DNA from 2 places in the Paraburkholderia sp. RAU2J genome. Region 2 is predicted to be linked to the other one. Evidence: riboswitches for the same ligand, from Rfam matches in the RefSeq annotation. Region 2 holds a riboswitch; the other holds the start of a gene.
What was found. A riboswitch is a leader RNA that binds a small molecule or an ion and turns the genes downstream of it on or off. The one in region 2 is predicted to bind glycine.

Region 1: linked by a shared signal. The riboswitch ahead of B0G69_RS33860 (D-amino acid dehydrogenase) and the one ahead of gcvT (glycine cleavage system aminomethyltransferase GcvT) in region 2 are both predicted to bind glycine.

What each region holds. Positions count from the first base shown of each region.
Region 1 is NZ_RBXG01000003.1:518,917-534,293, reverse strand. Features, by position in the region: gene bamA (outer membrane protein assembly factor BamA) at 1-2,232, shown strand, start outside; gene B0G69_RS33900 (response regulator transcription factor) at 2,841-3,629, opposite strand; gene B0G69_RS33895 (helix-turn-helix transcriptional regulator) at 4,130-4,972, opposite strand; gene B0G69_RS33890 (SDR family oxidoreductase) at 5,072-5,971, shown strand; partial or broken gene B0G69_RS33885 (FCD domain-containing protein) at 6,141-6,344, opposite strand; gene B0G69_RS33880 (ribonuclease) at 6,963-7,418, shown strand; gene B0G69_RS33875 (VOC family protein) at 7,709-8,173, shown strand; gene B0G69_RS33865 (aspartate/glutamate racemase family protein) at 8,529-8,852, shown strand; glycine riboswitch at 8,938-9,031, shown strand; gene B0G69_RS33860 (D-amino acid dehydrogenase) at 9,200-10,408, shown strand; gene B0G69_RS33855 (hypothetical protein) at 11,203-11,652, shown strand; gene B0G69_RS33850 (hypothetical protein) at 11,966-12,394, shown strand; gene B0G69_RS33845 (hypothetical protein) at 12,435-12,683, shown strand; gene B0G69_RS33835 (LysR family transcriptional regulator) at 12,880-13,809, opposite strand; gene B0G69_RS33830 (iron-containing alcohol dehydrogenase) at 13,960-15,099, shown strand; partial or broken gene B0G69_RS42325 (serine hydrolase) at 15,271-15,377, opposite strand, start outside.
Region 2 is NZ_RBXG01000001.1:1,262,244-1,277,620, reverse strand. Features, by position in the region: gene putA (trifunctional transcriptional regulator/proline dehydrogenase/L-glutamate gamma-semialdehyde dehydrogenase) at 1-2,824, shown strand, start outside; gene B0G69_RS06015 (branched-chain amino acid ABC transporter substrate-binding protein) at 2,912-4,060, shown strand; gene B0G69_RS06010 (thiamine pyrophosphate-binding protein) at 4,166-5,884, opposite strand; gene B0G69_RS06005 (L-serine ammonia-lyase) at 6,117-7,505, opposite strand; gene B0G69_RS06000 (alginate lyase family protein) at 7,533-8,663, opposite strand; gene gcvP (aminomethyl-transferring glycine dehydrogenase) at 8,794-11,730, opposite strand; gene gcvH (glycine cleavage system protein GcvH) at 11,814-12,194, opposite strand; gene gcvT (glycine cleavage system aminomethyltransferase GcvT) at 12,259-13,377, opposite strand; glycine riboswitch at 13,458-13,612, opposite strand; glycine riboswitch at 13,646-13,747, opposite strand; gene B0G69_RS05980 (hypothetical protein) at 13,945-14,295, opposite strand; gene B0G69_RS05975 (oxidoreductase) at 14,489-15,377, opposite strand, start outside.

The sequences.
Region 1 (15,377 bases), on a different contig from region 2:
GATGTATCGTCCGGTTCCGGCAGAAGCGGGCAGGACGCGGGCCCGGTTGGCAGAAAGACCGAATGGGCAGCGTCGCCAGAGGCTCAGCGGGAGGGTGGCCGGGGAGAAGGTGCGGTGAACACGGCAGTGCGCCGTGGGGAAGGCGAACTCGCTCTCGCGCCGAATGAGGCGAGCGAGACATCTGCCGCACGCGTGCCTGCCCGCGAGCTGTCGGCAGCGAACGTCGATATCGCACACCACCCGCAGGACGAATCAGCAACCAGCGCCGGCGGCACCGGAAAGGGACAGCTCGAAGACACGCGTAGAAACGCGGCTGGCGCAACAGTCAGCGGTGTCGCCGGAGTAACAGCGGAGCTCGGCGGCAACGTGAAACCGGATATGAAATCGGGCGTTGGGCTGGACGTGGCTCCTAACGCAGCCCAGATTGCCGCAAAAGGAAAGGTCGCATCCGCTGCCGGGACGACGCCTAAGGACGGTGCGAGGTTTCATGAGATCCGCTTCAGCGGCAACAGCGTTTTTGGTTCGAAAGCGCTGCAGGACGAGATGCAGTTGTTCGCGACCGATTGGACCTCGTGGTACGCACATAACGACGTCTACTCGCAGGACAGACTGGCGACCGGGCTGGAAAAGATCCGCCAGTACTATCTGGATCACGGTTACCTGGAGTTCAAGGCAGAGTCGGTCGCGACGTCGGGCGACAAGGGGGTATCGCTGTCAATAGCGGTACATGAAGGCGAGCTCTATACGCTTTCGGCGGTCCGGATCACAGGCAGTCCGCCAGAGCTCCAGCCAGAGCTTGAACGCTTGGTCCAACTCCGCGCTGGTGAGGTTTTATCTGTCGGAAAACTTCTAGCCGGCACGAATGCAATTGTCGACAAGCTCGGCGAACAGGGCTACGTATATGCCACGGTGAACCCGTTGTCGCGAGTCGATGCGGACAACCATACGGTCGACATGACACTGCAGATCGACACGGGTCGGCGGACCTATGTTCGTCAGATCGCCGTGACCGGCAATACGATTACCCACGACAAAGTGGTGCGCCGTGAAATTATCCAGTCTGAGCACGACTGGTATGACTCGAAAAAGGTGGCGGCGTCGCAGGACCGCCTCAACCGCCTTGGCTATTTCTCCAAGGTCGAGGTGACGACGGTTCCAGTCGAGGGCGCGTCCGATCAAGTCGACCTCGATGTGAAGGTGGTTGAAAAACCGGGTGCTACGGTTAGGCTGGGGGCCGGCTATTCGTCAACGGACCGGACCGTGCTATCGGCCGGTATTACCCAGGACAACGTGCTGGGTACGGGAACCAGTCTCGGGGTGAATGTCACCGCCGCGAAGTTGTTTCGTACATTTAGCGTGACGCAGTCCGACCCGTACTTCACATCTGGTGGGGTAAGTCGGACGACTAGCGCTTACTACCACTCCAATCAGCCGCTTTATTATTCGAGCGATTCCCGATTCAAGGTAGTGACGACGGGCCTCGACACACGGTTTGGCGTTCCTGTTGGGGACGCCGATAAGGCCTATGTCGGCGTGGCCTTCGAGCATTACAGGCTCGATCCCGACGACAAGGCGCCGCAGAGCTATATCGCCTACGTCGACCAATACGGCCGCGATTCGAATGGCGTGCCGATCATGGTGGGCTGGTCCCGTGACAGGCGGGACAGCGCAGTGTTTCCGAGCCAAGGCTACTTCGCGCAGGCGGGTGTGGAATATGGAACGCCTATAGGCGGGAACCAGTACTACAAAGCCGATATCAACGCGCGGTATTACTACGCTTTGGCGCGTGGAGTTGTGCTGAGCCTGAACCTGCAGGGCGGATACGGCGATGGGCTTGGCAACAAGCCCTACCCGTTGTTCAAGAACTACTTCGCCGGAGGCATTGGGTCCGTGCGAGGCTTCGAGCCGAATTCGCTCGGCCCTCGCGACCCGAAGACTGGCGTGCCGATAGGCGGATCGAGGATGCTGACCGGCAACGTCGAATTGAAGGCGCCAGTACCGGGTTTGCGCCGTGATGACCGGCTGGGGGTGTTTGCGTTTATCGATGGCGGCAATGTATGGGGCACGCAGGGACCCAGCGTCGGAGCAAACGGCGTGCGCTTTAGCTATGGCGCCGGATTCGCGTGGAATTCACCGATTGGCTCGTTCAAGATAAGTGCGGGTTTTCCGATTACCAGACACGATTTCGACAACTACCAGAAAATTCAGATGCAGTTCGCGACGAAATTTTAAAAGCACCGTCGCACGGAGGTGCCGGCGCGCGGGCAGCGGATGCCTGTGCCGGCGCCGTTTTTTTTGAACAGTGTCAGTGGCTTGACTGGTTGGCGGCGCGCTGTGAGATGATCGGTTCTGTTGCGCTAAGACGCTGAGCTTAAATTCGCCGACGCGCATAACAGCGCGCGCAACGTTGTCATCGGGTATCGGTAAATGCTCGAGCGCAATAGCCCAGACTAAATCTGACAGTGGTCGGTTTCTCGTGCTGTTGCGTGGGCGCGGAGGACGTTGTTCGAAGCGGCGCTTCGGTGGCGGCCGACAAAAAAAGCGCGCCGCAAGAGGGCGCGCGTAAAAGAACCTTCGATTGAACAACCAACGGTCACACCCAGGGGAGAGATAACCGTCAACATTCATGCTACTTGAGCGCTGAATGTCAGATTGACAACAATAGTGAATTTGATCACTGAAATAGCGGAATGCAAATCGCCTTTAGTCTCCAACGCGATTCAGTCGACCGCACGATAAGCGGTCCTGCAAAAGCCTTCCGGGCTATCGAGCGATGGGTGTCTGATTCCATCATTTCCGTCGTCGACGTATCCGCTACGTGGGCCGATCTTCACGTGCTTTTATCGAACTCGACTGCTGCCAGATCCGTTGGAACACCGCGCAGCAAGTTCAACAGTCTTTCCGAAACCCTGCCTTGCAAATGCGTCGCTCGTCGCGGTTGTTAAAGCGACCTCGTCCAGTCTGTAGCCGTGGGTATAGACGGTACTCAGGCACACGCCATTATCCGGATGCAGGAATAGTTTTCGCCGCAGCCGATAGATATGCGTATCGACCGTCCGTGAGGTGATGTCCAGCTCGCGGCCCCAAACAAGCTTCGCAAAAAGGTCCCGGGAAACCACTCGCCCGACGTTCGCGAAGAGATACGCAGCCATGTCAAATTCCTTCGCTGTCAACTCTACCGGCGTGTCGTGAAGAGAGACGGTACGCCGCCCTCTGTCGAGGATATATGACCCGACCGACACTGCCTTTGCTGTGTTCTCATTGCGTGTGGTCCGATGCAATAATGCGCCAGCTCTGGCGGCTAACTCGTCCGCTCGAAACGGCTTGACGACGTAGTCGTCCGCACCTGCCTCAAGCGCCTGCACAATGTCGGCCTCCGAGAGTCTGGCAGTAAGGAATAGCACCGCCTGTTCGCGTCCCAGATTGCCACGTATCCATTGGAGTACCTCGAGCCCAGTTGTTCCTCGTAATTGCCAGTCGAGCATCACGAGATCGACTTCATTACTTCTGAGAAAGCGCATCGCGCTATCGCCACAGTTGACCTTACTTATTCTGTGTCCCGATTCCTGCATGGCATTCTCGACAGCGGCAGCTTGCGCAGGATTGTCTTCCACTAACAATATGTTCATATATGACCTCTTTCATCCGAATCAGCAGATCGGCGAATGGAGAACCCGGCAGAAGAAATGGGAGGAGTGCGAAATTGGAACCTTGACCGTATCAATGGAGTAATTGGAAAGGCGCCAAAATCCCCGTGTAAACCTCATGCTGGGCACATGAAGGCCTGTGCCTTCGGCACTGTCGAGCCACATGACTTGCGAGGTTCGTAAAATCAAGATAGGCGCTGTCGCGCGTCAAAGCAGCCCCCCATATGAGGGGCGCCGCCACTTCGAACGGGTTGGCAATTGTTTTCGTCGAGTGCAGGGCCGGGAAAAGCATGGCGGCGGTGGGGCGACACCAGCAGCTCTGGTTGAATAGACGCTGTACAACCGGATGAAGGCTGACCGGCGGATCAGGCGCGAAACCCGTGGGCTCGGAGCAGGCGGAACTGGTGCGGCTGCGTGCCGAAGTGGGCCGCCATGAAGATGGAGCGGGATATGTTATGCGGGCCCGAACTGTTAGCTCAGCGTCACGCCGCCATCAATCGATGTTGCGTAACGGCAGCGCGAATGCGCTCTGCCATCTGAGCGTCGAGCGGTGTGTACACGAGCATGCTGAGATCCGGCCGACCATCGACAGCGAACAGTGAATACTCCATCGCGATGGGGCCCAGCTTGGGATGCAGGAGGTGTTTTACGTTCTCGCCCTCGCCGTGGCTCAGTACCCGGTTTTCCCGCCACAGGCGGTCGAAGTCAGGACTGGTGCGGCACAGGTCGTCGACGAGATCACCCACTCCGGAAGTTAGCCCGGCACGCGCCACGTCCGCCCGGAATGCCGCCACGACGAAGTGTGCGACGCTCTCCCAGTCGTGCTGCTTCGCGCGGACGTTCGGGTCACCGAACAGAAAGCGCAGGATGTTGCGCTGGCCCGGCGCCAGCGTGCCGTAGTCGGTGAGCACGACCGCGGCGGCACGATTCCAGGCAACGACATCCCACATCGCGGTCTTGATGATCGCCGGGCTGGCGTCGAGAGAATCGAGCACGCGCTGGAGCCGCGGGTTCACACCGTCGACGTAACGGTAGCGCACTTCTGGCGGTCTCCCGAGGCCCAGTATGAAGAGATGTTCGCGCTCGGTGTCCGTCAGCATCAGCGCTGCACAGATGCGTTCGAGCACTTGCGCCGAGGGCGCGCCGCCGCGACCCTGTTCGAGCCACGTGTACCAGGTCGAGCTGATGTTCGCGCGCTGGGCCACTTCTTCCCTGCGCAGTCCCGGCGTGCGCCTGCGACCCGAGAAGCCAAAGCTGGCCGGGTCGAGCCGCGTGCGGCAACTGCGCAAGAAATCCCCGAGCGTTTGGGCGGCGTTCGCTGACATGAGGAGCCTGTTAGTCGTTTTACCGGGATAAAGTCACTACTTCAACAGGATAGCGGATGATCGCATAGTGCATGGGGTGACCACCCTGGAGACTTCTCAATGCGTATCTTTCTAACGGGCGCCACCGGCTTCATCGGCTCGGCGCTGGTTCCCGAACTTATCGAAGCTGGTCATCAAGTGATCGGCATGACACGATCCGACGCGGGCGCGCAGGCGCTGGCCGCGGTGGGCGCCGAAGTCCATCGCGGCACGCTCGAAGACACCGCTACCCTGCGTAGCGGCGCCGAGAAGGCGGACGCCGTCATTCACCTCGCGTTCGACCACGATTTCTCCCGCTTCGTGGAAAACTGCGAGAAAGACAAGCGTGTGATCGCGGCACTTGGCGCCGCCCTTGCCGGCTCCGATCGTCCGCTTCTCATCACGTCCGGCACGGGTATCGGCAGCCGCGCCGACGGGCAACCGGCCACCGAGGATGTGTTCAACACCCAGCACCCGAACCCGCGCATCGGATCGGAACTGGCCGGCCATGCGCTGCTCGACTCAGGGATCAACGTGTCGGTGATGCGCCTGCCGCAAGTGCACAACCCGTACCGGCAGGGCCTCATCACACCGCTTATCCGGCTGGTGCGAGATAAAGGCGTTTGCGCATACGTGGAGGAGGGGCAAAACCGCTGGCCGGCGGCGCATCTTTCGGACGTCGTGCGGCTGTACCGGCTCGCGATCGAAAAGGGTGAAACCGGTGCGCGCTATCACGCGGTCGCTGAAGAGGGCGTCAGTGTTCGCGAGATTGCACAGGCGCTGGGGCGCGGCCTGAATGTGCCGGTCGTCTCGATCACCCGTGAGGAGGCGCCGGCGCACTTCGGATGGATGGCGATGTTCGCCGCGCTCGATATGCCGGCATCGAGTGCGCAGACGCGGGCGCGTCTGGGCTGGCAACCGGAGGGCCCGACGCTGATCTCTGATCTCGACGAAGCGCGCTACGTTCAGGCATTGACGTAATCTTCGCGGTCGCGCTCGATTTGTCGGACGCCATTTGAGAACCGTCGGACATGCGCCGGTCGCCCGTGCGCATCGGCCAACGCACAACGGTCGTCGGTCTTCGCCGACGACCGCTGTGCGTTGGCGACTGCGCTCATGGCAGAAGCATGGTCCGATTGGATGAGTGTATTCACCGCCAGGCTTGCGTCAACTCGCTGACCACTCGCGCCAGATGGGTTTGCATCGCCTCACGAGCCGCGGCCGGATCACGGGCCATGATGGCGGCGCAAATCCGCTGATGGTCTTCCTGCGAAGCCTCCCGCAATGCCGTCGTGTGAAAGTGCTCCTCGATGTTGTCCCGCAGTGGATCGCTGCGCGCGCAGTCCCACATGGCGGGTGCCGCAAGTGATAGCCGATGTTGTGCGCCGACATCGACCGGGATTCGGCCATCTCGCGATCGCTCGAGCCTTCGGTGACGAAGCGCAGGATCGAGCATTGATTTTCCGCTGGAACTTCATGTTCCTTTTTGCCGCTCCTCAGACACCTGCCGAGTCTGGAAGGAGCTGGCTTGCGCTCGATGGGGATGCGGACCGTCGAGCGCAAGACGTGGGTCAATTCTGGAGGCGATTAAATCGTCCGACATTGGCCTTCACGTTGTTTGGGGAGTGTGTTGTTGTTCCGCCCAACCGAAAACTACGAACTCTCGTGGCGCGGCGGCGCGGTGTCGTCGATTCGGGGTGCAGTCAGAACGATATGCTGATCGATTGGACGCAGCGGGTGAATCCGGCAGTTTTTACGGCTTTGCTGATTGGGTCGTTTGCGCCGCGGTGCGCAAGCGCGGCCCTCGTGCCCGTTATCGTTGCGACCATTGCGCCGTGATCGGCTCAAGCGAATGAGACTGCTGCTTCATCACTTTTCTATTTCCGGCCGGACATTGATTCACTCTGCCGTTGGAGATACCCTTAGATCGTTCATGGTCCGCTAATGCTGGTCAACCCGGAGACATCGTTTCATGAAGCGAGCGTGGGCTTTCTCCTGCATCCTCGCCTTGAGCGCGATCGTCGGGGCATGCGGCAAGGGAGGATCGCAAAACGCTACTCCGGAAGCCGGCGCATCCGCGGGCGAGGCGCCGGCTCAGCCCGGGCAGGCCGCGAGCACGACTCCTTCGGCATCGGGCGCGCCGGCCACCATCACCAAGGCGCAGTTGCCTGGGGAGGCAGCCGAAACATTGCGTCTGATCAAGGCGGGCGGCCCATACCCCTTTGGTGAAGACGGCGTCTTGTTCCGCAACAGCGCGGCATTGCTGCCGCAGCACGAGCGCGGCTATTACCACACATACACAGTTCGCACGCCCGGCTCGACGGATCGCGGACAGCGGCGCATCGTCTGTGGTGGACCGCGCAAGCAGACCGGCGACTGCTACTACACCGATGATTACTACGTCAGTTTTAAACGCATTGCAGGGTAACTTGAGCAATGAACACGCCCCCAGGGTCTCCGACAAGCGAGACGCCGGGGCGTTGTGGTATTCACCGTAGGATCCCGAGAAGACGCCTTGGGTGCGCGCGTTGTAACGGACAAGGCAGCGCCTCGTCTCAACCAGATGCCACGGATCGCAAGAGGCTTCTCCGATCCGATCCTTGAACCGAAGTGAAACTTTCATTCTCGCCGTGTCGATTGTGATGGTCTTCCTTCGTCGTCCCGGTAGTGGCACGCGGCCTGCGCTCCGCCTTGGCCGACACTGACAGGAGATTTGCCATGACGATTCAGAAGATCACTCCCTTTCTTTGGTACTCCACGCAAGCCGAGGAGGCCGCCGCTTTCTACGTGGCAATCTTTCCGGACTCACGCATTACTCGGGTCACGCCGGTGCCGAGCGGCGGCTCCACAAAGGTCGTCGAGTTTGTTCTCTTTGGGCAGCCCTTCATCGCGATGAGCGCAGACGGATCCGACGCGTTCAACCACTCGGTATCCCTCATGGTCAACTGTGATGAGCAGGAGGAACTCGACCATTACTGGGACGCGCTTCTCGAGGGAGGCGGTTCGCCCGAGGCATGTGGTTGGCTGAAGGACCGCTTCGGCGTTTCGTGGCAGCTCACGCCAACCGATCAACTCAGGATGATTGCCGACCCGGACCCCGAAAAGGCCAGGCGCGTTTTCGACGCTATGTTGAAAATGGTAAAGCTCGACATTGCCGCGTTGAAAGCCGCCTATGCGGGATGACGGATAACAGAAGCCCTTGTATCGCCTGCTTCATCGCGCGATAGGGCACAATGATCAGACCCACGGGCGCCTGCACCGCAGGTGTGAAGGTGCGCATCACTCGCCAGCGTATGGTCGGAAAAATCGCCCGACACAGTGGCGCGGACATAGCAGCCGAAGTAACGCCCGGCCGCCCGTGGCATCCCGTTCCTGCGCCGGCTATCGGCCCTGCAAGGCCGGCTTTGGCCGCGCACGACGCAATCCAATCGGTTCGGCGCTTGCCGGCTGAATTGCTCAGGCAAGTTTCGAGAGTACCTGTACTACAGCGGCAGTTCGGTCTTGCGGCGGCGGGGCTTGGCCGGATCGGGTCGTGCGCATGGCAGGAACTCGCCGCGGCCGGCCTCGCCACATCGAACTGAGCCGTCGCGCGGTGGAAGAAGACGGCGCGGACGTGTTGATTCTGGCTGGCGCGCCGTTCGCAGGATTGGCGCGCAGTGTGGCAAACCTGTTGCCGGTGCCGGTTGTCGACGGTGTATCGAGTGGTGTCTGTCAGGCGCAAGTATTGACCCGTCTCACAACGATGCGCGCACAGAGCGGCAGTTTCGCCAAACCGCCACTCAAGCTCATCGTCGGACTCTCGAAGGGTCTTTCCGAATTATTGGCGCGTGAATCAGAGATCTCGCTTGCTCACTCGCTATGAGCAGTGACGGATTGATCCATGCTGCCGACCATTGCACGAAAGACTTGCGGTAATTTTTTTTGCCCGGTATTGTCGAGCCGTTCTGCGATGCAGCGCGGGAGAGATCGTCAAGGATTCGCGACGACGCCGACGGAGCAACCGCCCCGGAAACTCTCAGGCAAAAGGACCGCGCAGCAGGAACATCTGGAGAGCGGCGCACGCGCGCCCACCGAAGGGGATTCCCCGCCTGCTTGCCCTGGCGCGGGAAGAAACTCTCAGGTACATGGACAGATGGGGCATCGACGCCGATTTCGAATCAGTCAACACGAAATCGACATCGGCGATGCTCAACTACTCTGGACCATGTCATGTCACGAATCGCCATCATCGGCGCCGGCATTACCGGCGTCACGACTGCTCACGCGCTCGCGCAGCGCGGCCATCACGTCACCGTGTTCGAACGCCACCGCTACGCGGCCATGGAGACCTCGTTCGCCAACGGTGGCCAGCTTTCCGCGAGCAATGCCGAAGTCTGGAATAGCGCGGCAACCGTGCTCAAGGGCCTGCGCTGGATGCTCACGCGCGATGCCCCGCTGCTGCTCAATCCGCTGCCTACGTGGCACAAATATTCGTGGATGGGCGAGTTCCTGCGGCAGATTCCGCACTATCGCGCGAATACGGTCGAAACCGTGCGGCTCGCGCTTGCCGCGCGCGAGCATCTGTTTTCGATTGCTGAAAAAGAAGGGATCGACTTCGATCTGGAACGGCGCGGCATTCTGCATATCTACAAGACCAGCAAGGAATTCGACGCCGCGAGCAAGGTGAACGACCTGCTGTGCGAAGGCGGCCTTGAGCGCAACCCGGTCAGTGCAGGCGAATTGCAGCGCATCGAACCCACGTTGCGTGGCGACTTTTATGGTGGCTTTTTTACGCCGTCCGATTCGACCGGCGACATTCACAAGTTCACGCGCGGACTTGCTCAGGCATGCGAACGACACGGCGTCGAATTCCACTACGACGCGCAGATCACGTCGATCGAACAGCGTGCCGAAGGCCGATTTTCGCTGTTGGTCAATCTCGAAGGCGAAACGCAGCCGTTCAGTTTCGAGTGCATCGTCGTCTGCGCCGGCGTCAAAAGCCGTGACTTCGCGGCGATGCTCGGCGATCACGTGAATATCTATCCTGTGAAGGGCTATTCGATCACCGTCTGTCTCGACGACAACACCAGCCAGCAGCACGCGCCGTGGGTCAGCCTGCTCGACGACAGTGCGAAGATCGTGACGAGCCGTCTCGGCGTGGATCGTTTCCGCGTGGCCGGTACCGCGGAAATCAACGGCTTTAACCGCGATATCCGTTCGGACCGCATCGCACCGCTAGTGGACTGGACGCGGCGATATTTTCCCGAGGTATCGACTTCGCGCGTGATTCCCTGGGCTGGTTTGCGGCCGATGCTTCCCAGCATGCTGCCCAAGGTCGGCCGTGGAAAACGGCGCGGGGTGTTCTACAACACGGGGCACGGTCATCTCGGCTGGACGTTGTCGGCGGCAACGGCGCAAGCTGTTGCGAGCGCGATGTAGCATCGACTTGCCACCTCACTGTCGGATCATGTCTCGCGCTATGTGCGTGAGAGATGATCCGCCACGTGCACTGACGAACGCCAACCGCAACGCGCGTGTCGCTGTAGCGCATGCCGGCGGGCATACGTCCCTCGTCGTCGCCGTCCCGTTTGGATCGCAGGCGCCGGATGAAATCCTGAGCGGTGGCGATCAGCAGTGCCTCGCTGGAATAGGCGAGGTACATGCCGATCTTGGGCATCGGCTCTGTCAGGTTCAGCAATCTGAGCGTGCCGTCATCCACGCGCTGGGACAGCAGTGGCATCGCCAGCGACGTAAATATGGTGACTGCTTCCATCCACATCGCGAGGTCCAGATAGAGATTCATCGCTGAACAGTGTGTCGTGCGCGCCGGTGTTGGCATACCGTGCGCCCCGAACAGCGTCGCGACCAAGCCGGATTCGTCGTTAGGGGAATCCAGCAGGAGCCATGGAGGCGTGTGGCACAAGTGTGGGTCGACGGCCGCGTAAATCCTCGGGCAGCGGGTCGGCGTACCCGCGCAGTTGTGCGCCGGCCGTCGGGAAGTGGCTGTTCTGCCCGAACACAATCTGGCACCGGCATCGTTCGCTAACGAAGGGAGGGGGAGGGAAGCGCGTCCATCTGGAGCCGTTTAAGATATGAGGTGGTGACAGGCGCGAGTGGCACGGGAGATGCTTGAAAGTGCGTCAGCGCAAGGAGTGCCCGATCTTGGGGCTCTCCGTCCGGAGGCGTGAAACGCGGTGAGCGTTTCCAGGATCACATTAAGGAAGAATGTGCAAATGCGACCGCTCTCGAAGTTGTTGGCAATCGTTGCTATGGTTCCAGCGTCGGCATTCGGCCACGCCTTGGACGACCAATTGACATGCGGAGAAACTGCGCACGAATTCGTTACCAGTCTCGTCGATACCCAGTCTATCGCGGTCCCTGCCATGCGGGTCGAGGCAAACTCGGTGAACGCGTTTCGCCCGACGAGCGGAGCGGGATTGACGGCATTTGGCCTCAGCGTTCATGCCGTTTTCGGCTACCAGCCGGATGATCCTCTTTTCAAAGCTGGCGACGGGAATCCTCCGTCAGGCGCAGTCTACGGTGTGGTGGTGCTCGGGTCGGCGGACTCGGTCAAGCGTCTTCTCACGGGCGCTGGGAGCACGGCTGCTGTTCATTCGGTTATTCCAATGGTGCTGACGGCTATCGTGTGCAGGCAGCCAGCGGGTGAGCGCGCCGAACAGTGAGTCCGGATGGTGCGACCGGGTTTTGATGAAAAAAAAACGGGGAAGACAGACGGGGTTTGTCATCTGGCGGCGCCCGAAGTCAGCGTCCGCCGTCTATCGGCATAAGGTCTTGTCCGGCGATCTGATGATGTGGGACAACGGCTGCACGATGCCTCGACGGGATGTCATGACGCTCGAACAGCCGTGTCTGATGAAGCGGACCACGTTTCGGCTGCCGGGGGCGAGATACTGTGTGCCGGATTAGCGATGACCCGGCCTGTCTGCGGCACGGCCTAGCGGAGTTCGCGCGTGAGTGGCCCGGTGCGGCTCAGGGATGAGACTCGCACCCTGTCGCGGCGTCGGCTCTCGTCGTGGGATCAATCTGGCTTTCCCGATGGGCCGCGTTGGGCTGAACCGGCTCCTGGCAGCACATCAGTTCATCGAGGCCGATGAGATTGCCGAGGCGGTTCGAAAGCAGATCGATGGCATCGCGATGCTCCGAACCCACGCGCAAATCGCCGTGACAGTTCTCGCCGTTTCTCATCACCCTCAGGGACATCAACGCAACGCCGGCGCGGCGCGCGCATCCGATCAGCCGTTCGATCGCCGCGTAGGCTGCACGCCGATCGCGGCGGCGACGAAGGGCAGCGCCGACAGCAGACCGACCGCAGTGAACGAGGCGCAGAAGGTGTTCCCTGGCGCCCGAACTGAGCGAGTTAGGGGGACGTTTCCGCGCTGGATCAGGGGCGTCGGAGTGTTTTAGGGGCGATCCTCCAATATGCCAGGCGTCGAACCTGTAAAGATTGGTCTCGCCGCGCCGTTACTCACTGATGATTGACCAACACGACCGCTTCCCCGACGAAGCTTTCCCACCCGAATTGGAAGCCTTCGCTTTTTGCGCGATGGTCGACGTGATCCGCAAAGCCCAAGGGCGCGAAGACCCGGCGGCATTTGAGGCAGGGTCGCTGGAAAGAGCGTGGGCGGAGATCGACCTGATCCGCGACACGCTGCGAATGATCGGCATCGATCCTGATGACGACGGCCGGCACTGAGGCCGGTGCGAGGCGAGCGGGCTCGACGGCACTGTCAGGTTGGATGGGTACGCTGGATCGCGCCGGGAGCTGTTTGCTACCTATTGAACAGGACAGCATTCCTTACGGCGGGTGCAGCGGCATCCTTGAGGCCGAGATTCGCGAAATCGAGCTGACCCTTGCGAATTCGATGCGCCAGCTCGCTGCCTGAAAACACCTATTTGCGCCCGCGCTCGACAATTGCGTCCATCAACATGCGCGCCCCCGGCGAGAGTGGCGCATCCCGTCGCGTGACCAGTTCATAAGGCTCGCTTTTCGACGACAGTTGCAGCGGCAGCGTGCACGCGACGCCATGCCCGGTACAGAAGCGCGCGACATCGATCGATACCAGCGCGACGAGCGACACGTTCTTCTGCAGGAGTGACAAGGTGGCGAATGCGGAAGTCGTCTCCAGCAGATGCGTGGGAAAGCGCAGCCCGGCGTCCTGGAATTCGCGTTCGAGCAGCAACCGCATCGGCATATTCGCGCGATAGACGACCCAGCGGTAATCGGCAAGATCCTTCAGCGACACCCGGCGCCGGCGCGCGAGCGGATGCGCCGTATTGGAGATGACCGCGAGCGTCTCGTGCTGGACGAACACGCTGTCGTACAGATAAGGCGTCTGACTCACGCTGGTGCGGCAAATGGCCAGATCGAGCCGGCCCGCATCGATCTGGCTGAGCAACGCGGCGCTCGTATCCTCGACGATCTCGACCGACATCTCCGGTTGTTCCGCGCTCACCGACGTGATCGCATCGGTCAGAAGCGGCACCGCGCCCATGATGACGCCGACCGACACGCGCCCTCCATAACCCCGCATGATGCCGACAATCTCTTCGCGCAAATGCGCGAGGTCGGTATGGATCAGCCGCGCGTAGCGGATCACGCAATGCCCGACCGGGTTGGGTGCGAGTCCACGATTGGTGCGCACGAAGAGCGGCGTGCCAAAGGTCGTCTCGATCTCGTGCAGGGCCTTGCTCGCGCCGGGCTGCGTCAATGCAAGCTGCTTGGCCGCGCCGAGCAGCGAGCCGTGCTCGCCGAGCGCGATCAGCAGACGCAGCTGTTTAACGTGCAGGCGCGACATGATCGAATTGAGTGTGGGGGTCATCAGGCTTGACAAAAAGTTATAGCGCTATCAAATGTTGTCAATATCGCGGCATCGGGACGGCCAATATACTGCGTAAATAGATGCGTCTGTCGCGCCGGCCGCTTTTGCCGGACGCCAGCATCGCCTCCCTATAACTTTCTGTCAATCAACATGTCCCTGATCAACTACATCACGCAGATCCAGTTCGACTACGGTGCGATCCGTCTCCTAGCCGCTGAATGTGAGCGCGTAGGCACCCGGCGGCCCTTGATCGTCACGGACGCGGGCATTCGCGCCGCCGGCATTCTGGACACCGTGCTCGCGAAGCTGTCCAGCGCGACACCCGCGAGCGTGTTCGACCGCACGCCGCCGAACCCGAACGAAGCGGCCGTGCGCGCCGCCGTTGCCATGTATCGCATGCACGAATGCGATGGCGTGATCGCGGTGGGCGGCGGCTCGTCGATCGATCTGGCGAAGGGCGTCGCCGTGTGCGCCACGCACAGCGGCCCGCTGCAGAGCTTCGCGGTGGTGGAAGGGGGCGCGGCGCGCATCACGTCGGCGACCGCGCCCGTCATCGCTATCCCTACCACGGCGGGAACCGGCAGCGAGGTCGGTCGGGGCGCGATCCTGATTCTCGACGACGGCCGCAAGGTGGGCGTGCTGTCGCCCTATGTCGTGCCGAAGGTGGCGATCTGCGATCCGGAGTTGACGCTCGGCCTTCCGCCTAGACTCACGGCGGCAACAGGCATGGACGCGATCGCGCATTGCCTGGAAACCTTCATGGCGCCCGCGTTCAATCCGCCCGCCGACGGCATCGCGCTCGACGGACTCTGGCGCGCATGGCGGCACATCGAACGCGCTACCCGCGATCCGTCCGACCGCACGGCGCGCCTGAACATGATGAGCGCGTCGATGCAGGGAGCGCTCGCGTTCCAGAAGGGGCTCGGTTGCGTGCACAGCCTGAGTCATTCGCTCGGCGGTATCGATCCGCGCCTTCACCACGGGACGCTCAACGCGATCTTCCTGCCGGCTGTGATTGCCTTCAATCGCGACGCGCCGTCGATGCGGGAAGAACGCAAACTCGAGCGCCTCGCACAAGCGATGGGGCTGAACGCGGGCGACGAAGTCGGGCCCGCGATCCGCACGATGACCGCGACGCTCGGCCTGCCGCTCGGTCTTGCCGAACTCGGCGTGACGCGCGAGATGTTTCCGCGCATCGTCGCGGGCGCGCTCAAGGACCATAGCCATAAAACCAATCCGGTCGAAGCGTCGAGTGACGACTATCACGCGATGCTCGAAGCGTCGATGTAAAGGCGGTTCGCGGTAGGCATCATCCCGTTTGCGCGTGCGAAGGGCTCACTGGCAATCGCGGTGAGCACGGGGACACGCACGGCGACATAAAAACGATGGAGACAGCAAAGAACTGAAGCCCCCGTGTGCGGCGCGTCCAGCGCGTCGCCATTCTTCCTGTTGGCGCTCGCGCATCAACTGATCGTTGTTCTGAATGTCATCCGGTACCTGCAACGGAAGTCCGCACTGGAGTGTGCGTTGTCCGGATTGAGAAGACTTACGCTGGCAAATTTACTGCC
Region 2 (15,377 bases):
CCGCCTCGAAATCTCGCTGGATCTGCTCGAAGCGCTGTGTTTCGATCCGGAGCTGGCCGGCTGGAACGGTATCGGCTTCGTGGTGCAGGCCTATCAGAAGCGCTGCCCGTTCGTGATCGAATACATCATCGATCTGGCGCGCCGCAGCCGTCACCGCATCATGGTGCGGCTCGTGAAGGGCGCGTACTGGGACACCGAAATCAAGCGCGCGCAAGTGGACGGTCTCGAAGGCTATCCGGTCTACACGCGCAAGATCTATACGGACGTGTCGTACCTCGCGTGCGCGAAGAAGCTGCTCGGCGCACCCGACGCGGTCTATCCGCAGTTCGCCACGCACAATGCGCACACGCTGTCGGCGATCTATCACCTCGCGGGCAACAATTACTACCCGGGCCAGTACGAGTTCCAGTGCCTGCACGGCATGGGCGAGCCGCTGTACGAGGAAGTCACCGGCCCGCTGTCCGCCGGCAAGCTGAACCGTCCGTGCCGCGTCTACGCGCCGGTCGGCACGCACGAGACGCTGCTCGCGTACCTCGTGCGCCGCCTGCTGGAAAACGGGGCGAACACGTCGTTCGTGAACCGCATCGCCGATGAAAGCGTCGCGATCAAGGACCTGATCGCCGACCCGGTCGACGAAGCGTCGAAGATCGTGCCGCTCGGCGCGCCGCACGCGAAGATTCCGTTGCCGCGCAATCTGTACGGCGCCGAGCGTCTCAATTCGATGGGCCTCGATCTGTCGAACGAGCATCGCCTCGCGTCGTTGTCGTCGGCGTTGCTGGCGAGCGCGCATCATCCGTGGCGCGCCGCGCCGATGCTCGAAGACAACGAGATCGCCGTGGGCACCGCCCGCGACGTGCGCAACCCGGCGGACCAGCGTGACCTGGTCGGCACGGTCGTCGAAGCGACGCCGGAGCACGTGAGCGCCGCGCTCGCGCATGCAGTGGCCGCGGCGCCGATCTGGCAAGCAACGCCGGTCGACGCACGGGCCGATTGCCTCGCGCGTGCCGCCGATCTGCTGGAAGCGCAGATGCATACGCTGATGGGTCTGGTGGTGCGCGAAGCCGGCAAGTCGCTGGCGAACGCGGTCGCGGAAATCCGCGAGGCGATCGACTTCCTGCGCTATTACTCCACGCAGATCCGCGACGAGTTCTCGAACGACACGCACCGTCCGCTGGGGCCGGTGGTCTGTATCAGCCCGTGGAATTTCCCGCTGGCGATTTTCATGGGCCAGGTGGCGGCGGCGCTGGCAGCCGGCAACACCGTGCTCGCGAAACCTGCTGAACAAACGCCGCTGATCGCCGCGCAAGCCGTGCGGATTCTGCGCGAAGCCGGCGTGCCGGCGGGCGCCGTGCAACTGCTGCCGGGCGACGGCGAAACGGTCGGCGCGGCGTTGGTGGCCGACCCGCGCACACGTGCCGTGATGTTCACCGGCTCGACCGAAGTCGCGCGCCTGATCAACAAGACGCTGTCGAACCGGCTCGATCCGGACGGCAAGCCGATTCCGCTGATCGCCGAAACCGGCGGCCAGAACGCGATGATCGTCGATTCGTCGGCGCTCGCCGAACAGGTGGTTGCGGACGTGCTGCAATCGTCGTTCGACTCCGCCGGTCAACGGTGTTCCGCGCTGCGCGTTCTTTGTCTGCAGGACGACGTCGCCGACCGCACGCTCGAAATGCTGACGGGCGCGATGCGCGAACTGGCGGTGGGCAATCCGGACCGCCTGTCGATCGACGTCGGCCCGGTGATCGACCTGGACGCGAAACGCGGCATCGACGCGCACGTCGCGGCGATGCGCGAGAAAGGCCGCAAGGTCGAACAACTGCCGATGCCGGAAGGCTGCGCACAAGGCACCTTCGTGCCGCCGACGCTGATCGAACTCGACAGCATCGACGAACTGAAACGCGAAGTGTTCGGCCCGGTGCTGCACGTGGTGCGTTATCGCCGCAGCCAGCTCGACAAGCTGCTCGAACAGATCCGCACGACCGGCTACGGCCTGACGCTCGGCATCCATACGCGGATCGATGAAACGATCGCTCACGTGATCAGCCGCGCGCACGTCGGCAACATCTACGTGAACCGCAACGTGATCGGCGCGGTGGTGGGTGTGCAGCCGTTCGGTGGCGAAGGTCTGTCGGGCACCGGTCCGAAAGCGGGCGGCGCGCTGTATCTGCAGCGATTGCTCGCGACGCGTCCGGCGGGTTTGCCGAAGTCGCTCGAGAAGGCGTTGGTCGCGGATGTACCGCAAGCCGCCGAAAACGGCGACAATCCGACCGCTGCGTTGACCGCGCTGCGTGACTGGCTGATCACCGAACGCCAGCCGCAACTGGCCGCTCGCTGCGATGGTTATCTGTCGCATGTGCCGGCGGGCGCGACTGCGGTGTTGTCGGGGCCCACCGGCGAGCGCAATACCTACACGCTGGGCGCGCGCGGCACGGTGCTGTGCGTCGCGTCGACGCAGAGCGGTGCGCGCGTGCAGTTTGCCGCCGCGCTGGCTACTGGAAATCGTGCGCTGTTCGAAGGCGCGGCGGGTGAACAATTGGTGTCGCAACTGCCCGCTTCGCTGAAGTCGTACGCGAGCGTGAAGAAGAGCGCCGATACGCCGTTCGATGCCGTGCTGTTCGAAGGCGACAGCGACGAACTGCTGGCGCTGGTGAAGGAAGTCGCGAAGCGTCCGGGGCCGATCGTCTCGGTGCAGGGCGTCGCGGCGCGCGCGCTGGAAAGCGGCGAAGAGGATTACGCGCTCGAGCGTCTGTTGACCGAACGCTCGGTCAGCGTGAATACGGCGGCGGCAGGCGGCAATGCGAATTTGATGACGATCGGTTGAGCGAACCTCATTGATCCCTTCAATAAAACGGAAGCGGTACGGCGACCCCGATATCGCTCCATCTACACCTGGTACCAAGGAGAAGCTATGCAACACAAGATGAAACAGCTGGCAGGCGCAGCGCTGGTTGCAGCAATGTCGCTGGCGGGGACGGCCAACGCACAATCGACGGAAGACGTGAAGGTGGGTTTCGCCGGTCCGATGACGGGCGCGCAGGCTCACTACGGCAAGGACTTCCAGAACGGCATCACGCTGGCAGTGGAAGACATGAACGCGACCAAGCCGGTGATCGGCGGCAAGCAGGTTCGCTTCGTGCTGGATTCGGCCGACGACCAGGCTGACCCGCGCACCGGCACGACCGTCGCGCAGAAGCTGGTGGACGACGGTATCAAGGGCATGCTCGGTCACTTCAATTCGGGCACCACGATCCCGGCTTCGCGCATCTACGCTAACGCAGGCATCCCGCAGATCGCAATGGCGACGGCGCCGGAATACACGCAGCAAGGCTTCAAGACCACGTTCCGCATGATGACGTCCGACACGCAGCAAGGTTCGGTCGCCGGTACGTTCGCGGTCAAGACCCTCGGCATGAAGAAGATCGCGATCGTCGATGACCGCACGGCTTACGGCCAGGGTCTCGCCGATCAGTTCGAAAAGGCGGCGAAGGCTTCGGGCGCGACGATCGTCGATCGCGAATACACGAACGACAAGGCCGTCGACTTCAAGTCGATCCTGACCAAGCTGAAGTCGGCGAACCCGGACCTGATCTATTACGGCGGCGCGGATTCGCAAGCGGCACCGATGGTCAAGCAGATGAAGCAACTCGGCGTGAAGGCGCCGCTGATGGGCGGCGAAATGGTTCATACGCCGACCTTCATCAAGCTCGCGGGCGACGCGGCGAACGGCACGGTGGCATCGCTTGCCGGCCTGCCGCTGGAAGAAATGCCGGGCGGCAAGGACTACGTCGCGAAGTACAAGAAGCGTTTCAACGAAGACGTGCAAACGTACTCGCCGTACGCTTACGACGGCGCAATGGCGATGTTCACGGCGATGAAGACCGCGAACTCGACCGATCCGGCCAAGTACCTGCCGGTGCTCGCGAAGACCTCGATGCCGGCGGTGACGTCGTCGAATCTCGCGTATGACAGCCGCGGCGATCTGAAGAACGGCGGCATCACGCTGTACAAGGTGGTCGACGGCAAGTGGACGACGCTGCAAAGCGTGGGCGGGAAGTAAGCGGCGTTTGTTGCTTGCTTTGACGTCGGAAGTCAAAGAAAACCCCGCTTCGGCGGGGTTTTCTTATGGAGTAGTTGTTTCGAACTGCTCTGCACACTAGTCCGCCTACTCCCCACGCATCTTCCTCCCCTGCTCGCGAATCTGCTCCAACGTCGCGCCCGGCGTGCTCGCTTCCTGCGGCATGCGAATCTCGATCACCGCCGCGCGCTGCGCATTCATGGCGCGTTGCAAGGCCGGCAGAAAATCCTCGGTCCGCTCCACCGTCTCGCCATGCGCGCCGAACGACCGCGCGAACGCCGCGAAGTCCGGATTCGTGAGCCCCGTGCCATGCACGCGGTTCGGATAATGCCGCTCCTGGTGCATCCGGATCGTGCCGAAGTGGCCGTTGTTCACGACGATGAACAGCACGTGAAGGTCATACTGCATGGCCGTCGCGAGTTCCTGCGCGGCCATCATGAAGCAGCCGTCGCCGGCGAGCGCAACGACCGCGCGCTGCGGATACAGCGACTTCGCCGCGATTGCCGCGGGCACGCCGTAGCCCATCGCGCCACTCGTCGGCGCGAGTTGCGAGCGGTAGTGCCGATATGAAAAGTGCCGGTGCAGCCACGTCGCGTAATTGCCCGCGCCGTTTGTGAGGATCGCGTCGGCGGGCAGATGCGCGCGCAGTTGCTGGATCACTTCGCCCATTTGCACGTCGCCGGGAATCGGGCGCGGCTTGCGCCACTCGAGATAGGCGCGATGCGCATCCTCGGCCGCGCCGGCCCACGCCGGCTGGCCGGACGCTGGCTGCAACGCCGCCAGCGCCGCAGCCAGTTCAGGCATGCCGGACACGATCGGCAGATCCGCGACATACACACGCCCCAACTCTTCCGCGCCCTGATGCACGTGCACGAGCGTCTGCTTCGTCTTCGGAATGTCGAGCAGCGTGTAGCCGTTCGTTGTCGCTTCGCCCATGCGCGGACCAAGCACGAGCAACACGTCGGCATCGCGGATACGCTGCGCCAGCGCCGGATTGATGCCGAGGCCGACGTCGCCCGCGTAGTTCGGATGCTCGTTGTCGAGCGTGTCCTGAAAGCGGAACGCGAGGCCGACCGGCAGTTGCCAGTTCTCGACGAAGCGCCGCAAGTCTGCGCATGCGGCCAGCGTCCAGCCGCTGCCGCCCGCGATCACCATAGGCCGCTGCGCGCCTTCGAGCAACTCACGCAGCTTGTCGATCTGTGCGGCCGAGGGCGACGCCGCCACGCGTTGATAAGCCGGCACGCCGGCCACGGCATCGCATGCATCGCTCAGCACGTCTTCCGGCAACGACAGCACGACGGGCCCCGGCCGCCCGGAGGTCGCTGTGTGAAACGCGTGGCTCAGATATTCGGGAATACGTTTCGGGTCGTCGATTTGCGCGACCCACTTCGCCATCTGGCCGAACATGCGCCGATAGTCGATTTCCTGAAATGCCTCGCGGTCGAGATGCTCGCGTGCGCATTGACCGATCAGCAGGATCATCGGTGTGGAATCCTGAAACGCGGTATGCACGCCAATTGACGCGTGCGTCGCGCCCGGCCCGCGCGTGACGAGCGCGACGCCGGGGCGGCCGGTCAGTTTACCGACCGCTTCCGCCATGTTCGCCGCGGCGGCTTCGTGGCGGCACACAATGGTCTGGATGCGCCCGGTCTCGTCGTGCAGCGAATCGAGCACAGCGAGAAAACTTTCGCCGGGAACGCAGAAAACGCGTTCGACGCCATGCGTAAGCAGAGCATCGACGACGAGACGCGCACCGGTCGTGCGAGCAAGGTTGGAATCTGAAACGAGAGCGTTCGGCTGCGACATTGCGAAGAAGCCTCCAGGCAGTACGTGAGTGCGGTCGGATAGTGCCGCATCGACCCACGTGAGGTGCCGGCCGATGGGCGCTTCGACAGCTTACGCCGAGCGCGCGTGCGCTGTCATGGCGCAGCGCAACTGTCCCGTCCGACGAAGCGCGAACCTGAAGCGAAGGCCGTGAGCACGTAAATGAAAAACGCGGGCCTTGGCCCGCGTCGTCATGTGCAATGAATGAGTGTGATCAACACTCGACGATATTCACCGCCAGCCCGCCCCGCGAGGTTTCCTTGTACTTGGTCTTCATATCCGCGCCGGTTTCGCGCATGGTCTTGATCACGGAATCGAGCGATACGTAGTGGCTGCCGTCGCCGCGCAACGCCATACGCGCCGCGTTGACCGCTTTCACCGACGCCATCGCATTGCGTTCGATGCACGGAATCTGCACCATCCCGCCGACCGGATCGCAGGTCAGTCCAAGGTTATGTTCCATGCCGATTTCCGCGGCGTTCTCGACCTGCTTCGGTGTGCCGCCCATCACGGCGGCAAGCGCGCCCGCGGCCATCGAGCAGGCCACGCCCACCTCGCCCTGGCAGCCCACTTCCGCGCCGGAAATCGACGCGTTCAGCTTGTACAGAATGCCGATGGCCGCCGCCGTCATCAGGAAGTCGATCACGCCTTGCTGGTTCGAGCCCGGCATGAAGCGGGTGTAGTAATGCAGCACGGCCGGAATGATGCCGGCGGCGCCGTTGGTCGGTGCGGTGACGACGCGCCCGCCCGCGGCGTTTTCTTCGTTGACCGCGATCGCATAGAGATTGATCCAGTCGATCATCGACAACGGATCACGCAGCGCGAGTTCAGGATTGCCGGACAGCGCGCGATACAACTGCGGCGCGCGACGCTTCACCTGGAAGGGCCCGGGCAAGTTGCCATCGGCGTCGGGGTTGTTGATGCCGCAGCCACGCGCGACGCACGATTGCATCACGTCCCAGATTTTCAGCAAGCCGGCGCGCGTCTCTTCCTCGGTATGCCAGACGCGCTCGTTGTCCCACATCAACTGAGCGATGCTCTTGCCGGTCGATGCGCACAGCGCGAGCAATTCATTGCCGGTGCGAAACGAGTGCGGCAATTGATCGACGGCGCTCAGCACCTTCGTGTTCGGCGCGCCGGCTGTCACCACGAAACCGCCGCCCACCGACAGATAGGTCGACTCGCGCAGCGTCTCGCCCTGCGCATCGAACGCGCGTAGCTTCAGCCCGTTCGGATGCTCGGCCAACGCCTGGCGATAAAACGAAATGTGATCCTTCTGCACGAATGGCACGTCGTGCGTGCCGAGCAGCGGCAGCTTGCGCGACACCCGCACCGCTTCGAGCCGTTGCGCGATCGTGTCCGGGTCGACGGTGTCGGGCGCGTCGCCCATCAGGCCGAGCATCACGCCGCGATCCGTGCCGTGGCCCTTGCCGGTCGCGCCGAGCGATCCGTACAGATCCACCTTCACCGATGCGGTCGCGTCCAGCAGTCCGTCGCGTTCGAGCCCTTGAACGAACATCAGCGCCGCGCGCATTGGCCCAACCGTGTGCGAGCTGGACGGACCAATGCCGATTTTGAAGAGATCGAACACGCTGACTGCCATTGACTGCTCCCTGCTGATAAGTAGATATTAGCGCGCCGGCAGCGGCAAACACACGGCGAGCCACGCGGGCGGCGTCGGTGCGAGCTGTAGCGCGATTGGCGTAAAGCGTCCGTCGAGACGCGCGGCCAGGTGAAACAGTTCCGTCGCGTTCTTCGGGTCCCATGGACCCGAGTAGCCAGGCAAGCCGGCCTCGCGACGTTTTGCATCGAACGGGACGCTCGAATGCACGAATTCTTCATGCGTCTGACTGCCGGACGCGAACGGCGCCAGCCAGTTGAGCGCGGCTAGCAACGTGGCGCCGTTGGCGCCCTTCTCCTGCAGCCAGTTGCGGTTGTGGCGGCGCGCGGCCAGCGCGGCCATCACGAGCGGCTGCAGATCGTAGGTGACATAGCGCAGTGCGTCGCGCTCGCTGAAGTCGATGGTCGAGCCGTCCGGCGCGATGTTGTCGCCGATATGCTCGACGAACAGACGCTGCGCCGCATTGATCATCTTGCGGTTGTCGAGCGTGAACGCGGCCATCGCGATCAGCTTGATCCGGTGGCTCTGCCAATTGTTGCGGAAGGTGCCCTTCAGCGGCCGCGGTTGGGCGTCGATCTGCGCGATGTAGCCGTTCGCGAGCTTCGTCAGGAACGTCATTGCCGCGTTGCGCGTCTTCACGGGCAACGCGCTCGCGGTCATGTCGTAGGCGAGGATCAGCCCTTCGAAATGGGTTTCGTCGATCGGATTGAAACTCGGCTGATAGGTCGTGACCCACGCGTACAGCAGGCGGTCGACGAGCTTCAGAAAACGGTCGTCGCTGGTCGCGCGCCAGGCAAGCGCGGCGTCGCGCAGCAGATCGAGATCCTTCTCCGCTTCGACACTCTGATCGTAGATGCCCTCGTGCGGCAGCGTGCCCTCGGTATGCAGCTTCGCGAGCGCATGCGGCTGCTCGTTCAGATGCGTTTGCACGTTGCTCACGAGTGCCTTCACGCCGGGATCGGCGTTGGTGCGCTCGCTGGTTTGCAACGCGGGCGCCGCACAGAAATTCATTGCGGCCTGCGCTTGCCGCAGCGGCAGCAGCGCGGCCGCGCCAGCGAGCACCAAGACACACATTTGCCGCCACGGACGGGCTCGCGTTGCTGCGGCCCGGCTTTGCATCGATCGCACCTTTCGCGCCATGCGAAACTCCTCGTTAGGCTGATTCGGTGTGTGATGTTAGCCGTTTGCGGCCACGAGCGACAGAAGCCCGGGCGGAACCGCGCGCACCGCCCTGCCGCCCGTCCGGACAGCGGGCGGCGCGCAACGCCGCTTACTCGTAGTCGGCGATCGGCACGCAGGAGCAGAACAGATTGCGGTCGCCGTACACGTTGTCCGCACGGCCGACCGGCGGCCAGTACTTCTTCGCGATCAACGTGGGCAGCGGATACGCGGCGGTTTCGCGTGCATACGCATGCTTCCAGTCGTCGGCGATCACCACGGCGGCGGTGTGCGGCGCGTGCTTCAGCGGATTGTCCTCGCGATCCGAGCGGCCTTCTTCGACCGCGCGAATTTCGTTGCGGATCGCGATCATCGCTTCGATGAAGCGGTCGAGTTCTTCCTTCGATTCCGATTCGGTCGGCTCGACCATCAACGTACCCGGCACCGGGAAGCTCATCGTCGGCGCGTGGAAGCCGTAGTCGGCGAGGCGCTTGGCGACGTCGTCCACGGTGATGCCGCTGGTTTCCTTCAACGGACGCAGATCGAGAATGCACTCGTGCGCGACCAGACCGCCCGGGCCCGAATACAGCACCGGATAGTGCGCCGCGAGTTTGTTCGCGACGTAGTTCGCGTTGAGGATCGCGGTTTCGGTGGCCGCGGTCAGGTTCTTCGCGCCCATCATCGCGATGTACATCCACGAGATCGGCAGGATCGACGCGGAGCCGTACGGCGCGCCCGATACCGCGCCGATACCGTTCGGCGCGCGTTCATAGCCCGACGAGATCTGGTTCGGCAGGAACTGCGCGAGGTGCGCGCCGACCGCGACCGGACCGACGCCCGGTCCGCCGCCGCCGTGCGGAATGCAGAAGGTCTTGTGCAGGTTCAGGTGCGAGACGTCGCCGCCGAACTGGCCCGGCGCGCACAGACCGACCATCGCGTTCATGTTCGCGCCGTCCACGTAAACCTGGCCGCCGTGCGCATGCACGATCTCGCAGATTTCGCGCACGTTCGCCTCGAACACGCCGTGCGTGGACGGGTACGTGATCATGATCGCCGCGAGCTTGTCGGCGTGTTGCGCGGCCTTCTTCTTCAGGTCTTCGATATCGACGTTGCCTTGCGCGTCGCAGGCGACCACCACGACCTGCATGCCGGCCATCTGCGCCGACGCCGGGTTCGTGCCGTGCGCCGAAGCGGGAATCAGACAGACGTTGCGATGCGCTTCGCCGCGCGACGCGTGATACGCGTGGATGATCAGCAGGCCGGCGTACTCGCCTTGCGAGCCGGCATTCGGTTGCAGCGAAACCGCGGCATAGCCGGTTGCGGCGACCAGCATTTCCTCGAGCTGATCGATCATTTCGCGGTAGCCGACGGTTTGCTCTGCCGGCGCGAACGGATGGATCTGGCCGAACTCGGGCCACGTGACCGGCAGCATTTCCGAGGTCGCGTTCAGCTTCATCGTGCATGAGCCGAGCGGGATCATCGAGCGGTCGAGCGCGAGGTCCTTGTCCGACAGACTGCGCAGATAGCGCAGCATTTCCGTTTCCGAATGATGACGGTTGAACACGTGGTGCGTGAGGTAAGCACTGGTGCGCTCCAGCGCAGGCGGCACCGACGCGGTGTTCGACGCGGCCATTGCGGCGTCGAGTGCATCGACTTGCGGCACGTCGCTTGCGAACGCCGCTTGCGCGAAGACCGCGAGCAGATCGGCGAGATCGTGGCGCGTCGTGGTTTCGTCGATCGACAGGCCGACTTGCGTGGCGCTCACGCGGCGCAGGTTGATGCGCCGGGCGGTTGCCGCGTCGAGCAGCGCTTGCGTGCGCGCGCCGGTGTCGAACGTGAGCGTGTCGAAGAAGGTCTCGTTGACGAGCGTGTAGCCGAGTTGCTTCGCGCCTTCGGCGAGCAGCGCGGCGATGCGGTTCACGCGCAGCGCGATGGTCTTCAGACCGTGCGGGCCGTGATAGACCGCGTACATGCTGGCCATGATCGCGAGCAGCGCTTGCGCGGTACACACGTTCGAGGTGGCCTTCTCGCGGCGGATATGTTGTTCGCGCGTTTGCAGCGCGAGACGCAGTGCGGGATTGCCTTGCGCATCGACAGTCACGCCGACCAGACGCCCCGGCATCTGCCGCTTGAATTCGTCGCGCACCGCGAGATAGGCGGCATGCGGGCCGCCGAAGCCAACCGGCACGCCGAAGCGCTGCGTATTGCCGACGGCCACGTCCGCGCCCCATTCGCCGGGCGGCGTAAGCACGGTCAGCGCGAGCAGGTCGGCGGCGACCACCACGTGGCCGCCCGCTGCGTGGATCGCTTCGGTCAGCGCGCGGTAGTCGCGCACGTCGCCGTTCACGCCGGGGTATTGCAGCAGCACGCCGAACGCGTTCGAGTTCGCGGCTTCAGCGGCGGGTCCGACTTTCACTTCGATGCCGACCGGCGTCGCGCGCGTCTTCACCACTTCGATGGTTTGCGGCAGCACGTCGTCGGCGACGAAGAACACGTTCGACTTCGGCTTGCCGACGCGTTGCAGCAGCGTCATCGCTTCGGCGGCGGCGGTGGCCTCGTCGAGCAGCGATGCGTTCGAGATCGCGAGACCGGTCAGGTCGACGATCATCTGCTGGAAGTTCAACAGCGCTTCCAGACGGCCTTGCGAAATTTCCGGCTGATACGGCGTGTACGCGGTGTACCACGCCGGATTTTCCAGCACGTTGCGCAGGATCACCGTCGGGGTGTGCGCGTTGTAATAGCCCTGCCCGATATACGAGCGGAACACCTGGTTCTTGTCCGCGAGTTCGCGCAGCGCGGCGAGCGCTTCGGCCTCGCTCTTCGGTTGCGCGAAGGGACCGAGCGGCAGCGCTTCGGTGCGGCGGATCGTCTTCGGAATCACGGCGTCGATCAGCGCGGCGCGCGAGGCGAAGCCGAGGGCTTCGAGCATCGCTTGCTGGTCGGCGGAATCCGGGCCGATATGCCGTTCTGCGAAGGCGTCATGCACTTCGAGCGCGGCGAGCGAGAGAGGAGTGCGGTTCATCAGACGATCCGGGTGTTCGAGCTTCATGGGTGTTCCTGGCGGTGCGGCTATCCCTGTGCTTCGAGAGGGACGCGCCGCACCTGGCGGGTTAAACGTAAAGGTGAAGCAGATCAGGCGCCGATCGACTTCGTGTACGCGTCGGCGTCGATCAGGCGATCTTGCGTCGCGTCGGCGGCCGGCTTGATCTTGAAGAGCCAGCTTTCGTACGGCGTGCTGTTGACCGAGTCGGGCGAGTCGGCCACGGCCGAGTTCGCTTCGATGATCTCGCCCGAGACCGGCGCGTAGATGTCGGAAGCGGCCTTCACCGATTCGATCACGGCGACGGTGTCGCCTGCGGTCACGGTCTTGCCCAGTTGCTGGACTTCGAAGAAGACGATGTCGCCGAGCGCTTCCTGCGCGTGGTCGGTGATGCCGACCGTCAGCGTGCCGTCCGCTTCGGTGCGGACCCATTCGTGCGATTCGGTGTATTTGAGGTCGGCCGGGATGCTCATCGGATGCTCCTGTGCGGTGTGATTCGGTATTGGCTTAAAAAAGAGGGGACGTGCGCGCGGCTGCCTAAACGGCCAGCACCTTGCCATTGCGCACGAATGGCAGTTTTACCACGCTCGCGGGAACGGCCTTGTCTCGAATCTGGACGTGAACGGTGTCGCCCGGCTGCACGCCCTTGGGCACGCGCGCGAAGGCGATCGATTCCTGCATCGTCGGGGAAAAAGTGCCGCTGGTGATTTCGCCTTCGCCCTGCGGCGTGAGGACTTTCTGGTGCGCGCGCAGCACACCCGCGGCCTTGCCGTTTTCCTTCAGCAGGATCAGCCCGACGAATGCGGCCTTCGAGCCGTCGGCTTCGAGCTTGCCCTTGCCGACGAACTCGCGCGGCGAGGTCAGATCGACGGTCCACGCGAGGCCGGCGTCGAGCGGCGAGACGCTGTCGTCCATGTCCTGGCCGTACAGGTTCATGCCGGCTTCAAGGCGCAGCGTGTCGCGCGCGCCGAGGCCGGCCGGGCGCACGCCTTGCGCGTGCAGCGCGTTCCACAGCGCCGCTACGTGGTCCGCCGGCACGATGATTTCGAAACCGTCTTCGCCGGTGTAGCCGGTGCGTGCGACGGTCAGTTCGCCAAACGGCGTGCCTTCGACGCGTGCCGCGTTGAACGGCTTCAGAGCTTCGGTGGCGGCGCGCGCGGTGGGCACCGTTTGCCAGACTTTCTCGCGCGCGTTCGGGCCTTGCACGGCGACGATCGCGAAGTCGCGGCGCGGCGTGATGGTCAGGCCGAAGCCGCCGTCGGCGTTGAGCTGGCCGAACCAGGCGATGTCTTTGTCGGCGGTGCCGGCGTTGACGACCACGCGGAAGTGGTCTTCGCCGAAGTAATAGACGATCAGATCGTCGATCACGCCGCCGTTCGGGTTCAGCAGACAGGAATAGAGCGCGCGGCCGGGCGTTTGCAGCTTGCCGACGTTGTTGGCCAGCGCGTATTCGAAGAAGGCGCGCACGCGCTCGCCGGTGAAGTCGACCACGCACATGTGCGAGACGTCGAACATGCCGGCGTCGGTGCGCACGGCGCGGTGTTCGTCAATCTGCGAGCCGTAGTTGACAGGCATGTCCCAGCCGCCGAAATCGACCATGCGGGCATTGAGCGCACGATGGGTGGCGTTGAGCGGGGTGTGTTTGAGTTCGGTCATGGGGCCTCGGGCATCTCGCGAAACAGAAAAGGCCATGCGGCGCGACGCCTCGCAGCAAGGTGCCTGCGAGCGTGGTTCTGCATGACCCCTCTGTCCTCGATACCTGAGAGATTGCGCGACCGTGAACGTTGCTTCGTCACGGTGACACGCGCGCCCCTTCGGTGGGCAGCCTGCCTGAATCTGCATGATGTTGCCAAAACGCAGACGGCTACTGCCGCTCTCCAGAGTGCGAAAAACCGCTGCCTTGAGCTTGCTTTGGCGAGGGTTTTTCGACGCGGTCGGTCCTTTTGCCTGAGAGTTTGCGGGTGTGCCCCTTCGGCGGCGCGGCCTGCGATATTCGGCGGCCAGCGCGCTCTCCCGACGCGTGCGGCGAATGTACGCGACGGCCGGGGGCTTGTCAAATAAAGGCTGGCGGCCTATAGGGAGGCGGCTGCGGCACGCGCGGGCGAAAAAAAAGCGCGGGCCGGCTTGCCCGCGCTGGGCTGCGTAACGGTGCTGCTTCGACGGGTGCTGCTTCGACGGGTGCTGCTTCGACGGGTGGTGCTTCGATGACCGAACCGGAGCCGCTTACTCGCCGATCGCGTGAGCCGCGTTGTCCAGCTCCTGATTCAGCACGCGCTGTTCGTCGGCGGTGAGGCCGCCGCCATGTTGCGCGGCCATGTCGTGCGCTTCCTGGCGGATCACGTCCAGCCGATGATGCAGGGATGCGCCTTGCGGCGGCGGGTAGTCGCCCTGATTCACCCGTTTGTCGATGCGGCGGCCGAGATTGTCGATCCGGCCTTCGACCTGACGCAGACGCTGATCCGCGATCTGCTGCTGGGTGGGGTGTGGCGCCGGCGCGGGCGGCGGAGTCACCACACAGGCGGCGAGAGAACTGAGCAGGGCGCCTGCTGCAATGGCGCGGGTGATACGAGGCATAGACTCTCCGGAAGTCGTTGTCGTGGGGATGCTACTCAGGTAGCAACGAATGAGCGCGGCCGCGCGCTGACCGGCGAGCGGGCAGAGTTGTAACGTTATGTTCCTTTCGGAGGTGTCGGGTTTCTGCCCGCGCGAGCCCGGCGGCTCGTGCAGTTTTAGGTACACAAGGCGTCGTGCCGCGCGCTCGAGCGGCTCAGAGAATGCGCGCGAACGGCAAGCGCACACCTTCTTCCGAGCTGCGCGCGGCAAGCTCGATGATGGTCATCACGTCGACAGCATCCTGAGCCGTGACAGGGAATGCAATGCCGTTCTGGATGGCGTCCGCCACCGCGATATAGAACCCGGCGTAGTCCCCATTGCGGGTCGGCACTTCGCGCTCGACTTCCTGATCGCCTTCCAGCACGCGCAGCAAGCCCGTGGTATTGCCGGCGCCGAACCCTTCGTCGCCGGGCCGCAGGCCTGCTTTCAGCTGGTCTTCCTGCGTGTCGAGGCCGTGTTTCACATAGCTGCCGCGCGTGCCGTGGACTGCAAAGCGCGGCGCGGCCAACGCGGTCAGCGCGCTCGCGTGCAGCACCACCTCGAACTCGCCGTAGCCGAGCTGAATGTGTACGTAGTCCGGCGCGCTCGCCTGGTCGCGATGCGTGCGCACCGTCGCCGAGACCGTCTGCGGAGCGCCGAACAGCGCCAATGCCTGGTCGATCAGATGCGGCCCGAGATCGAACAGCAAGCCGCCGCCGCGCGACACCTCTTCACGCCAGCGTTGTCGCACGCCCGGCCGGAAGCGATCGAAGTGCGATTCGAACTGCGTGACGCGCCCCAGTTCCACGCGGGCGAGCAGATCGCGCACGGTCAGAAAATCGCCGTCCCAGCGACGGTTGTGGAACGGCATGAACAGCTTGCCCCGCGCGAGCGCGATGTTGGCCAGCGTGTGGGCGTCGGCGGCGCTCAGCGTGACCGGCTTGTCGACCACCACGTGCTTGCCGGCTTCCAGGGTGCGGCGCGCGAGGTCGAAGTGCGTGTCGTTGGGTGTGGCGATGACGACGCAGTCGATGTCGTCGAGCGCCAGCAGCGCATCGAGGTCG